Regions from separate parts of the Amycolatopsis sp. NPDC051128 genome, predicted to be linked through region 1. Evidence: riboswitches for the same ligand, from Rfam matches in the RefSeq annotation. Region 1 holds a riboswitch; the other holds the start of a gene.
What was found. Region 1 has a riboswitch for S-adenosylmethionine ahead of thrC (threonine synthase). Riboswitches for the same ligand answer to the same signal wherever they lie in the genome.

Region 1 (5,709 bases):
CCTCGCCCGCAAGGTGACCGACGGGGAGCAGCTCGCGGTCGGGATCCCCGCGCCCGCCGCGGCTCCCGGTGCCCCGGCGGGCGGCGGGAAGGTCGACCTCAACGCGGCGTCCGTCGACCAGCTCGACACGCTGCCCGGCGTCGGCGAGGTGATGGCCAAGCGGATCGCGCAATGGCGCACCGACCACGGCGGCTTCACGAAGGTCGAGCAGCTGCGCGATGTCGACGGCATCGGGGAAAGCAAGTTCGAGCGGCTCCGGGAGCAGGTGACGGTCGGATGAGCACCCTTCCCACGACGGACACCCGGCAGGACATGCGGCTGGTCCCGGCGGCGCTGGCGTGCTGGCTGGCCGCGCTCGCCGGCCTGCTCCTCGGCTGGTGGACGGCCGTCGCCGCCGGCCTCGCCTCGGCGGTGCTCGCCGGGGTGGTGCTCTGGCGGGCCCGCGGCCGTCCCCGTGCGCTCGGTGCGGCGGCGGCCCTGCTGGTGCTGGGTCTCGTCGCCGCCGGTCCGGTCGCCTGGCGGATCCGCGACGCGCAGCGTGACGACCTGCGTGCCGCCGCGGCCCAGGGACTTCCCGCGACGTTGCGGGTCGTCGTCGCCGAACGCCCGAAACCCGTGCGGAGCGCGGGGTACGCCGATCAGCAGGCCGGTGCCCGGTCGGTCGTGCTGGCGGCGGACGTGCGCGCGGCGTCGGTCGACGGACAGCCGGTCGCTTCGTCCGGACGGGTCCTGCTGCTGGCCCCGGTCGCGCGGTGGGCGACGCTGCTGCCCGGCCAGGACGTGGCGGCGACGGGCCGGCTGATGCCGCCGCGCGGCTCGGACCTGAGCGTCGCGGTGCTGTCCGTGCGCGGTCCGCCGGGGGAGCCCGGCCCGGCGCCGTGGTGGCAGCGGGCGGCGGCCGGGCTGCGCGCCGGTCTCCACGACCTGTGCCAGGTCCTGCCGGAAGAACCCGGAGGCCTGCTGCCGGGTCTGGTCCTGGGCGACACGAGCGGGCTGTCCCCGCGCGTCGAGCAGGAGTTCGTCACCGCGGGGCTGGCCCATCTCACCGCGGTCAGCGGCGGCAACCTCGCCGTGGCCTGTGGCGCGGTGCTGCTCCTGCTGCGGTTGCTCCGGCTCGGGCCCCGGCTGTCGGCGATGGCCGCCGGGGCGTGTCTGGCCGGGTTCCTCGTCCTGGTCGGCCCGGAGCCGAGTGTGCTGCGGGCCGGGGTCATGGCGGCGGTCGCGCTGCTGGCGCTGGCCTTGGGCCGGCGGGGCTCGGCGTTGCCGGCGCTGGCCTTCGCGGTGTGCGTGCTGGTGGTGGCCGATCCGGCGATGGCCACGGACTTCGGGTTCGCGCTGTCGGTGTTCGCCACCGCCGGGCTGGTCCTGCTCGTGCCCCGCTGGGCCGGCGCGCTGGTTCGCCGTGGTGTCCCGCCCGGCTTCGCCGAAGGGCTGGCGATCCCGCTGGCCGCCTTCGTGGTGACGGCGCCGGTGCTCGCGGGCATGGCGGGCTCGGTGAGCCTGGTTTCGGTGCTGACCAACGTCCTCGCCGCTCCGGTGGTGGCCCCGGCGACGGTGCTGGGCGTGCTGGCGACGGTCACCGGCCCGTGGTGGCCGGGCGCCGGGAAGGTCCTCGTGCACCTGGCCGACCCGGAGGCCCGGTGGCTGATCACGGTGGCGCGGCACGGGGCGCGGGCCCCGGGCGCGGTCGTCGCCTGGCCCGGCGGCTGGGCGGGTGGGTTGCTCGCCGTGGCCGTCCTCGGGGTGCTGGTGCCGGCCGCCCGGCACCGGCGCGTGCGGTTGCTCATGGTCGTGCTCGTCGCCGGGGCGCTGCTGGTGTTCGTGCCGGTCCGGGTACTGGCGCCGGCGTGGCCGCCGCGGAACTGGGCGATGGTCGAATGCGACGTCGGCCAGGGCGACGCGGTCGTGCTGGCGACCGCCGAGCCGGGGCGGGCCGTCGTCGTGGACACCGGGCCCGAGCCGGGGCCGGTCGACGAGTGCCTGCACCGGCTGGCCGTGGACCGGATCCCGCTGCTGGTCCTGAGCCACCTGCACGCCGACCACGTCGGCGGGCTCGCGTCGGTGTTCGACGGCCGGGCGGTCGGCGGGATCGCCGTCGGGCCCGGGCGGGCGCCGCAGTGGGCGTGGCGGCAGGTCGCCGCGGAGGCCGCCCGGCGGGCGGTGCCGCTGGTGGAGCTGAACCCGGGGGAGCGGCTGGACTGGCCCGGTCTGTCGCTCGACGTGCTCGGCCCGCGGTACGTGCCGGCGCGCTCGGCCGGGCAGCAGGACGGCACCACGATCAACAACAGCTCGGTGGTGCTGCGCGCGGAAACCCCGGCCGGGCGGGTGCTGCTGACCGGTGACGTCGAGCTGGCCGCGCAGGCGGACCTGCTGGCCGACGTCGGCGAACTGAAAGCGGAGGTGCTGAAGGTCCCACACCACGGCAGCCGGTACTCGCTGCCGGCGTTCCTCGCGGCGGTGGCGCCGCGCGTGGCGTTGGTCAGCGTGGGCGCGGGCAACACCTACGGGCACCCGAACAAGTCCACAATGGACGGCCTGGCCGCGCTCGGCGCGCTCGTCACCCGCACCGACCTGGACGGCGACACCGCGGTGGTCGCCGGCCCGGCGATCGCCCGCCGAGGTGAGCCCCGCGGTCCACCGCGCCGGTGAGCCGGGGCGAGCCCGTGGCCCGCCCCGGCTCAGGCGGACGTCAGTAGCCGAGCGCCTTGTTCACGGCCGCGGCCGACGGCGGCAGGGTCGCCTTGGGGCCGACGTGGTTCTCGATCGCGTCGAGGGTCTTGAGGCCGTCGCCGGTGATCAGCAGCACGGTCTCGGCGTCCGGGTCCAGCTTGCCGGTCTCGACGAGCTTCTTCGCCGTGGCGACGGTGACCCCGCCCGCCGTCTCGGTGAAGATGCCTTCGGTGCGGGCCAGCAGCCGGATGCCCTCGACGACCTCTTCGTCGGTGACGTCCTCGATCGCGCCGCCGGTGCGGTTGACGATGTCGAGCACGTACGGGCCGTCGGCCGGGTTGCCGATCGCCAGCGAGCGGGCGATCGTGTCCGGCTTCACCGGCTGGACCACGTCGTGGCCGGCGCGGAACGCGGTCGACACCGGCGAGCAGCCGGTGGCCTGCGCGCCGAACACCTTGTACGGGCTGGCGTCCACGAGGCCGAGCTGGCCCAGCTCGCGGAAACCCTTGTCCACCTTGGTCAGCTGCGAACCGGAGGCGATCGGCACGACGATCTGCGGCGGGATGCGCCAGCCGAGCTGCTCGGCGACCTCGAAGGCCAGTGTCTTCGAGCCTTCCGAGTAGTACGGCCGGACGTTCACGTTCACGAACGCCCACTTCGGGTTCTCGCCGGCCAGTTCGGTGGCGAGGCGGTTGACGTCGTCGTAGTTGCCGTCGATGGCGATGAGGTCGCCGTCGTACACCGCGGTGGTCAGGATCTTGGCGCGCTCGAGGGTCTTCGGGATCAGCACGACCGACCGCCAGCCGGCGCGGGCGGCCGCGGCGGCCGTCGCGTTGGCCAGGTTGCCGGTCGACGGACAGGCGAGCACCTCGAACCCGAACTCGCGGGCCGCGGCCAGCGCGACGGCGACGACGCGGTCCTTGAAGGAGTGCGTCGGGTTGCCGGTGTCGTCCTTGACCCAGACGCGCTTGAGGCCGAGTTCCTTGGCGAGCCGGTCGGCCCGGATCAGCCGGGTCGCGCCGGGCTCGGTGTTCGGGATCTCTTCGACGTTGGACGGGACCGGGAGGAGCTTCTTGTAGCGCCAGATGTTCTTGGGGCCGGCCTCGATGTCTTCGCGGCGGACGCGGCCGAAGTCGTAGGCGACCTCGAGCGGCGAGAAGTCCTCGGCGGAGACGAATTCGGGGGCGAGCGGCTGCCGGTGGCCCTCTTCCTTCGACACCAGTTCGACGGCGGGACCGAGATCCGGGGTCTTCGTGGTGGAGGTCGTGCCGAGGGTTGCGGTCATCGCGAGGTTCCTTCCTCATCTGCCCCGCCGAAGCGGGCCGGAATTGGCACCGTGGTCGTCAGCTACCCCGCGATCGCGGGATGACGGGCTGTACGCCGGTTGCCGGGGCTTCGTCGGGCCGTTCCCTCTGCCCCTCTGGATGAGCGGTATTCAGTTGTCGGTGCGCACGCCGGATCAACCCCGGGCTGGCTACCTCGGCTACACCGTACGACATCGCGCTCGAGCCGTGCCACGGTGCCCTCTCGACATCACCGGAGCGGAGGCACGACGGAGCAAGTGAGAGGATTCACCGGTGACCGCGCAAGCCACCGCCCCGGCCCCGCTGCAGCTGGTGCTGGGCGAGGAAGAACTGCTGATCGAGCGGGCCGTCCGGGAGACGCTGGCCGCCGCCCGCGCGAGGGACGCGACGGCCGAGCTGACCCGGGCCCGGGTGTCCGATCTCACAGCGCCCGAGCTGGCGGAACTCGTCAGCCCGTCGCTGTTCAGCGAAGGCCGCGTGATCGTCCTCGAGTCGGCTCAGGACATCTCGCAGGAGCTGGCCGACGCCGTAGCGGCCTACCTCAAGGACCCGGCGGACGGGATCGTGCTCGTCGTCGTGCACACCGGCGGCGGCCGCAGCAAGGCGGGCAAGACGCTCCCCGCCGTGCTGAAGAAGGCCGGGGCCGAGATCACGGAGTGCCCGAAGCTGACCAAGCCGGCCGAGCGCGAGCAGTTCGTGCGGCACGAGGTGCGCCGGGTGAAGGGCAAGATCGACCCGGCCGGGGTGGCAGCGCTGATCGACGCCGTGGGCTCCGACCTGCGGGAACTCTCGTCGGCGGCGACGCAGCTGGTCGCGGACACGGGCGGCACTGTCGACGCCGAGGCGGTCCGGCGTTACCACCGCGGCCGCGCCGACGTGACCGGGTTCGCGGTGGCGGAGAAGGCGGTCAGCGGGGACCGCGCGGCGGCGCTGGAGTCGCTGCGCTGGGCGATGCAGCTCGGCGTCCCGCACGTCCTGGTCGCGGACGCGCTGGCCGACGCGGTCCGCACGATCGCGCGGGTCTCCGGCGCGGGCCGGGGCAACCCTAACCAGCTGGCCGGCGAGCTGGGCATGCCACCGTGGAAGATCCGCAAGGCGCAGGGCCAGTCCCGGGGGTGGAACCCCGACGGCCTCGCCACCGCGATGCGCGTGGTCGCGAGGCTGAACGCCGAGGTCAAGGGCGTCGCGGCGGACCCGGGCTACGCGCTGGAGCGCGCGGTCCTCCAGGTGGCGGCCGCCAAGGGTGACCACTGACCCCGGCATGAAGAAAGCCCCGGCCGAGGCCGGGGCTTCTCCAGAAACAGCCTGCTCAGAGCGCGTTGACGCGCTTCGCGAGCGCCGACTTCTTGTTGGCGGCCTGGTTGGCGTGGATGACGCCCTTCGAGACGGCCTTGTCCAGCTTCTGGGCGGCGTCGCGCTGCAGCTCGACGGCCTTGGCCTTGTCGCCGGCCTCGGCGGCTTCGCGGACCTTGCGGATCGCGGTCTTCACCGAGGACCGGATCGCCTGGTTGCGCTGACGCGCCTTCTCGTTCGTCGTGATGCGCTTGATCTGCGACTTGATGTTGGCCATAGGGCAACTCCTGTTTCACTCGGTGAGATCCGCCGCCGCGCTCGGGTGGCCCCGCTCGAAAGAGCGGGTTTCCTCCATGACGGAATGCCGCACGGCAACGACCGGTAACTTTAACAGCCCAGCTCGCCGCCGCCTCCGCCGGGCAGCGCGCGGTGCCGATCACCG
Region 2 (5,709 bases), on a different contig from region 1:
CGCCGACCCCGCCGGTGCCGAGGCCGTACAGGCTCTGGGACAGCTGGTACCCCTGCGGGCCGCCGGCTTCGGCGCCGGCCGGGACCAGCTCGGCGGCCACCATCACGAGCTGCGCGAACCCCAGCGCGGCCAACGGGAACCAGCACCGCTTTCTCCCCATCGCCTCAGGCTATCGGTTCGGCGGGCGGGTTCCGCCGCAGCAGGGCGGTGAAGGCGGCGGCGAGCAGGACCGCCGCCGAGACCAGCATGCCCACCATGTCCGCCGAGAGCACGACGGCGATCACGGCGAACGCGGCCGCGGTGAGCAGGACGAACCGGCTGCGCTCGTACGCGGCGAGCAGCAGCAGGCCGAGCGTGGCCAGGAGCGGGCCACGCAGCCCGTCACCGAGCCGGAACTGCCACGACCCGACCAGGTCGAGCAGCGGGACGGCGAGCAGCGCGGCGATCGTGCCGAGGACGAACCGCCCGGTCCGGACCGGCCGCCGGGCGACCGCGTACCAGACGGCCGTGCCGGCGAGCACCACGCCGAGTGTGACCAGCCAGGCGGGCCCTTCAGGCAAGCCCCGCCCGGACTCGTAGAAGTCGTTGAGGGGCAGCCACCGCAGCTGGCTGTACTCCGTCGCGCCGGCCGGGACCGCCGGTCCGAGGAGGAGATTCGCGGACTCGGCTTCGCCCCGGCTCCGGCGCGACAGCAACCGCGCCGCGGCCAGGCCGATCTCGGCGAACCCCAGCAGTGCCAGCGGAAACCAGAAACGCGGCCCTCTCCCCATCGGCCCAGGCTAGCGCTCAGCAGAACGGCGGCAGCTCGCGCGGGTCACCCACCGGCGCCCAGCGGCCGTCCACCTTCGCGTACTCCCAGCGGGCCCCGCGCGCGACGATCTGGCGCAGCGCCAGCACCACGCGGTCGACGTGCTCTTCGGTGCTGCCCAGGCCGAGGCTGACCCGGACGGCCTGCCGCCCGTCGCCGCCGGCGACGCCGATGAGCCGCTTGGCCGCGACGTGGGCGCAGAAGGCGCCGTCGCGCACGCCGATGCCGTACTCGGCCGACAGGACCGCGGCGAGCCAGCCCGGGTCGAAGCCGTCGACGACGAAGCTGACCGTGCCGACGCGGTCGACCGGCGCGTCGAACAGCCGCAGCTCGGCGCAGCCCGGGATGCCCTCGAGTCCCTTGCGCAGCCGGGTGAGCAGGACCTGCTCGTGCGCCACGACGGCGTCCCAGTTCCGGCTCAGCGTTTCGCAGGCGACACCGAGCGCGTAGACGCCGACTGTGTTGGGCGAGCCGGCTTCGTGGCGCTCGGGCCCGGTGTTCCACACCACCGCGTCCTCGGTGACGAGCTTGGTCGCGCCGCCGCCGGCGAGGTACGGCCGCGCGGCGCGCAGCCAGTCGGCGCGGCCGATCAGCGCGCCCGCGCCGAAGGGCGCGTACAGCTTGTGGCCGGACAACGCCACGTAGTCGACGTCCAGCTCCCGCAAGGAGATCCGGCGGTGCGGCGCGAGCTGGGCGCCGTCGAGCGCGACGCGGGCGCCGTGCTTCCGGGCCACCGCCGCGATCTCCGCCACCGGAAGCAGCTCACCGGTCACATTGGACGCTCCGGTGACGACGACCAGACGCGGTCCCTGCGGGGAATCCGCGAGTGCTTCGTCCACAGCGGACACCGCGGCGAGGCGGGTGCGCGGGGTCGGCAGCCGCCGGACGTTCGGGCCCTGCCACGGCAGCAGCGCGGCGTGGTGCTCGGTGTCGAACACGACCACCGTGGTGTGCCGCGGCAGGCTGCGGGCGAGCAGGTTGAAGGAGTCGGTGGTGTTGCGGGTGAACACGACGGTGTCGGTCCGGCGCGCGTCGACGAACTCGCGCAGGACGTCGCGAGTGCGCTCGTAGAGCCGGGTGGAGACCTGCGACGCGAAGCCGGCGCCGCGGTGGACGCTGGCGTACCAGGGCAGGAACTCGTCGACGGCGCTCCGCACGGCGTCGAGACAGGGCGCGCTCGCGGCGTGGTCGAGGTTGGCGTAGCCGACGTCCCCGCCGGTGACGAGCGGAACACGCAGCGACGCGCCGGCCACGGCTGGGATGCCTTGCGCGGCAACGACTTCAGCGCGATTGACGCGGCCGGTTCCGGCGGGGGTCGTGGTGCTGGTGCGGTCGATGGCGAGAGTCATCGATGCCTCCTCGGCAGTCCGGGGGACCCCCGGCGAGGGGCCCGCGCTTGCCTGTCGCACTGCGCGACCGGCCCGGTCTTCACCCGGGGCACCCCACCGCGGTAGGAGGGTTGCCGGCCAGCAAGCCGGGGCTTCGCGCTGGCACTCATGACCTGGCACAGAAGGTAACCGAGAAGCCGCCCGACGGCAAACCCGCCCCACATTCTGAGACGCCGCTCACAGGCGGCACGGTTCCGGCTTGGCGCGATACCCGGCTCAAGCACCGGACAGGGAACGTTCGTGCCGTCCATCCAGGTACGCGGCCGAGGGCGAGTCGTCCGATCGGTCACGGCCCGGCCACGACCACGAACGGGCTAACGGCCGGACTCGCCCTTCCAGCGGGCCAGCCGCCCGGCCCGGTCGACGGCGCGGAGCCGGCGTTCGACATCGTCGCGGACGCTGCTCGTCGTGACGACCAGTAGCTGGTCGTGCTCCTGCAGCCGGCTGGTCTTCTGCGGCGTGAAGCCCGCGCCGTCGCGCACGACCAGGCTGATCGTCGCCCCGACCGGCAGCCGCAGCTCGGACAGGTACACGCCGTGCAGCTTCGACCCGGGGTGGATCCGGACCTGCAGCAGCTCGGCGCCCAGTTCGTCCAGCGGCGCGGAGTCGACCTCGATCTCGTGCGCCTCGGACTTCTTGGCCAGCCCGAGCCGGCGCCCGAGCGGCCCCAGCGTCGCGCCCTGCAGCAACGTCAGCACGATGACCAGCACGAACACCGCGTCGACCAGCCGCTGCGCGCCAGGCAGCCCTTCCGAAAGCGGGATCATCGCGAGCACGATCGGCACCGCGCCGCGCAGCCCGGCCCACGACAGGAACGCCTGTTCCCGCCACGGCAGCCGGAAGGGCGCCAGCGACAGCACCACCGAGATCGGCCGGGCCAGCAGCAGCACGACCGCGGCGGCGACCAGGCCCGGCAGCACCGCGTCGAGCAGTCGGCCCGGCGAGGCGAACAGCCCGAGCAGCACGAACAGCCCGATCTGCGCGAGCCAGCCCAGCCCTTCGGCGAACGACAGGGTGTCCGAGCGGTGCGGCAGCCGCGAATTGCCGAGCACCAGCGCGGCGACGTAGGTCGCGAGCAGCCCGGACGCGTGCAGCAGCTGCCCGGAGGAGTAGGCCACGACGCACACCGCGACCGTGGCGAGCGGGTAGAGCCCGGTCGCCGGCAGCGCGGCGCGGCGCAGCGCGATCCCGCCGAGCCAGCCGAAGGCGAGCCCGATCGCCAGGCCCGCCGCGAGTTCGTAGACCACCAGCAGCGGCAGGGTCCAGTCCACAGTGGTGCCCTCGGCCAGCACCACGACGGCGATGTAGGCCGGCGCGTCGTTGATGCCGGACTCCAGTTCCAGCGAGCCGACGAGCCGCTTGCCGATCCCCGCCGTGCGCAGCACCGAGAACACCGCGGCCGCGTCGGTCGAGGCGAGCACCGCGCCCCAGAGCAGCGCGAGCCGCCAGTCGAGGCCCAGCAGCCAGTGCAGAGCCGCGCCGGTGACCGCGATGCTCACCGCGACGGCCACTGTGGACAGTGCGATCCCCTGGCCCAGCGAAGGTTTCACCGCCGACCACCGCGTCGTCAGCCCGCCTTCGGCGAGGATCATGACGAGCGCGGCGAGGCCCAGCGACTGGGTCAGCCCGGGATTGTCGAACCGGATGCCGAAGCCGGCCTCCCCCAGCAGCACGCCGATCGCGAGGTAGAGCAGCAGCGAGGGCAGGCCGAGCCGGATCGACACGCGCACGGCGAGCACGGAGGCCAGCAGCACGACACCACCGACGCCGAGCAGCACGGGAAGCTGGTCCATGCCGCCTCCTCCCGGGTGCCGTGGGCCCTCAGGATAGTGAAGCGGCCGGGTTAACTCGTTCGTGTACCGCTGCCCCGAGCCGGTGACCCAGTGTGTTAAGGCCTGGTGGGTGCCCCCAGCGCGTCGAGATCGACGCCCAGCGCCGCGAACGGCTTGGCCGCCGCCGGAAGCACCTTGACCGCGCGGTGCCCGTCGTGGGCGACCCAGCCGGCGTCGACCGCCCGGTCGAGCAGCGCCGCGGGCAGGGCCCCGGCGAGGTGGTCCCGGCGCTCCGTCCAATCCAGACAGTCGCGCAGCAGCGGCCGCCGCCCGGCGGCCCCCGGCGCTGCCGGCACGCCCAGGCCGGCCAGCACCTCGCGGCCGCGGCCGGTCAGCGCCAGCCCGTCTGCCGCGTCGACCAGGCCGGTGGCCAGCATCCCGTCGCGGACGGCGACGCCGAGCACGCCGGCGAGGTGGTCGTAGCAGGTCCGCGCGAACCCGAGCCGCTTCGCCCGCAGCGACGACTTCAGCCCGGTCACCGGCCGGTGCTCGGCGTGCTGGGCCAGGTGCTCGATCAGCTCGGCGACGCGCGGGTCGGCGATCCGGACGTAGCTGGCGCGGCCCTGCTTGACCCGGGCGACGAAGCCGGCGTCGGCCAGCCTGGTGACGTGCTCGCTGGCCGTCGACAGCGCGATCCCGGCCGCCTTCGCCAGCTCACCGACGGTCCAGGCCCGCCCGTCCAGCAGGACCAGGCACATGGTGGCGCGGCTCGGGTCGGCGAGTACCGCGGCCACCTCGGCCAGCGCGATCGTCTCCATGCGACCACGGTACGACGCCCGCACTTCGGCGGCGGCCGAAGCGGGTACCCGGAGGGTCGGTTCGCGGGGGCGGGTCAGAGGGCCTTGAGGAACCGGGCGGCCAGCTGGACCGCCGGGCCCGAGTCGTTCGAGTCCTCGAGGACCACCGCGAACGCGACGTTCCCGCGGTAGCCGACGAACCAGCCGGTGGCGTCCGATCCGTCGCCGAACTGGGCGGTGCCGGTCTTGCCGAAGACGGCTCCGGCGCCCGCCGCGGCCTTCCCGGTGCCGCTGGTCACCACCGCGCGCATCATCTTCCGCACCTCGGCGAGCACCGACGCGGGCGGCGGCGAATAGCCCTTGACCACCTGCGTGTCCAGGTCGTGCCACAGGCGCGGGGTGATCGCCTTGCCGGACGCGACCGTCGCGGCCATCAGCGCGCCGCCGAGGGCGCTGGCCTGGATCTTCCCCTGCCCGAACCCGTCCTCGACCTGCTCGTCCTTGCTCGCCGCGGGTTCGACCTTGCCCAGCTCGGTGTTGATGCCGGGGATCTCGTAGTCGGCGTTGAGACCCAGCTCGTCGGCGGCCTTCTGCAGCCCGTTGGCGGGCAGACCGAGCGCGAGCTGCCCGAACGTCGTGTTGCAGGACCGCGCGAACGCCGTCTGCAGGTTCGTCGCGCCCAGCTCGAAGCCCTCGTTCTTGACCGTGCGCGTGCCGATCGTCGCGACGCCGGGGCAGTCGACCGGCGAGCCCGCGGTGAGCCCGCTCTGCTGGACCGCCGCGACCGACGTCGCGATCTTGAACGACGAGCCCGGCTCGTACAGGCCGTTCAGCGCCTTCGGGGTGTTCCCGGCGGCGGCGTTCTGCGCGACGGCGAGGATGTCGCCCGCGCCGGTGTCGAGAGCGACGAGCATCGCCGACCCCTGGTAGCCGTTCACCGCGGC

Region 2: linked by a shared signal. The riboswitch ahead of AB0M82_RS02485 (aminotransferase class V-fold PLP-dependent enzyme) and the one ahead of thrC (threonine synthase) in region 1 are both predicted to bind S-adenosylmethionine.

Annotation. Positions count from the first base shown of each region.
Region 1 covers NZ_JBFBBN010000038.1:48,847-54,555, forward strand. Annotated here, with positions in the region: gene AB0M82_RS31460 (ComEA family DNA-binding protein) at 1-280, shown strand, start outside; gene AB0M82_RS31465 (ComEC/Rec2 family competence protein) at 277-2,649, shown strand; gene thrC (threonine synthase) at 2,690-3,955, opposite strand; SAM riboswitch class I at 3,968-4,101, opposite strand; gene holA (DNA polymerase III subunit delta) at 4,248-5,228, shown strand; gene rpsT (30S ribosomal protein S20) at 5,284-5,544, opposite strand.
Region 2 covers NZ_JBFBBN010000002.1:86,785-92,493, forward strand. Annotated here, with positions in the region: gene AB0M82_RS02475 (hypothetical protein) at 1-160, opposite strand, end outside; gene AB0M82_RS02480 (hypothetical protein) at 165-770, opposite strand; gene AB0M82_RS02485 (aminotransferase class V-fold PLP-dependent enzyme) at 787-2,157, opposite strand; SAM riboswitch class IV at 2,196-2,310, opposite strand; gene AB0M82_RS02490 (potassium/proton antiporter) at 2,511-3,989, opposite strand; gene AB0M82_RS02495 (metalloregulator ArsR/SmtB family transcription factor) at 4,085-4,786, opposite strand; gene AB0M82_RS02500 (penicillin-binding transpeptidase domain-containing protein) at 4,861-5,709, opposite strand, start outside.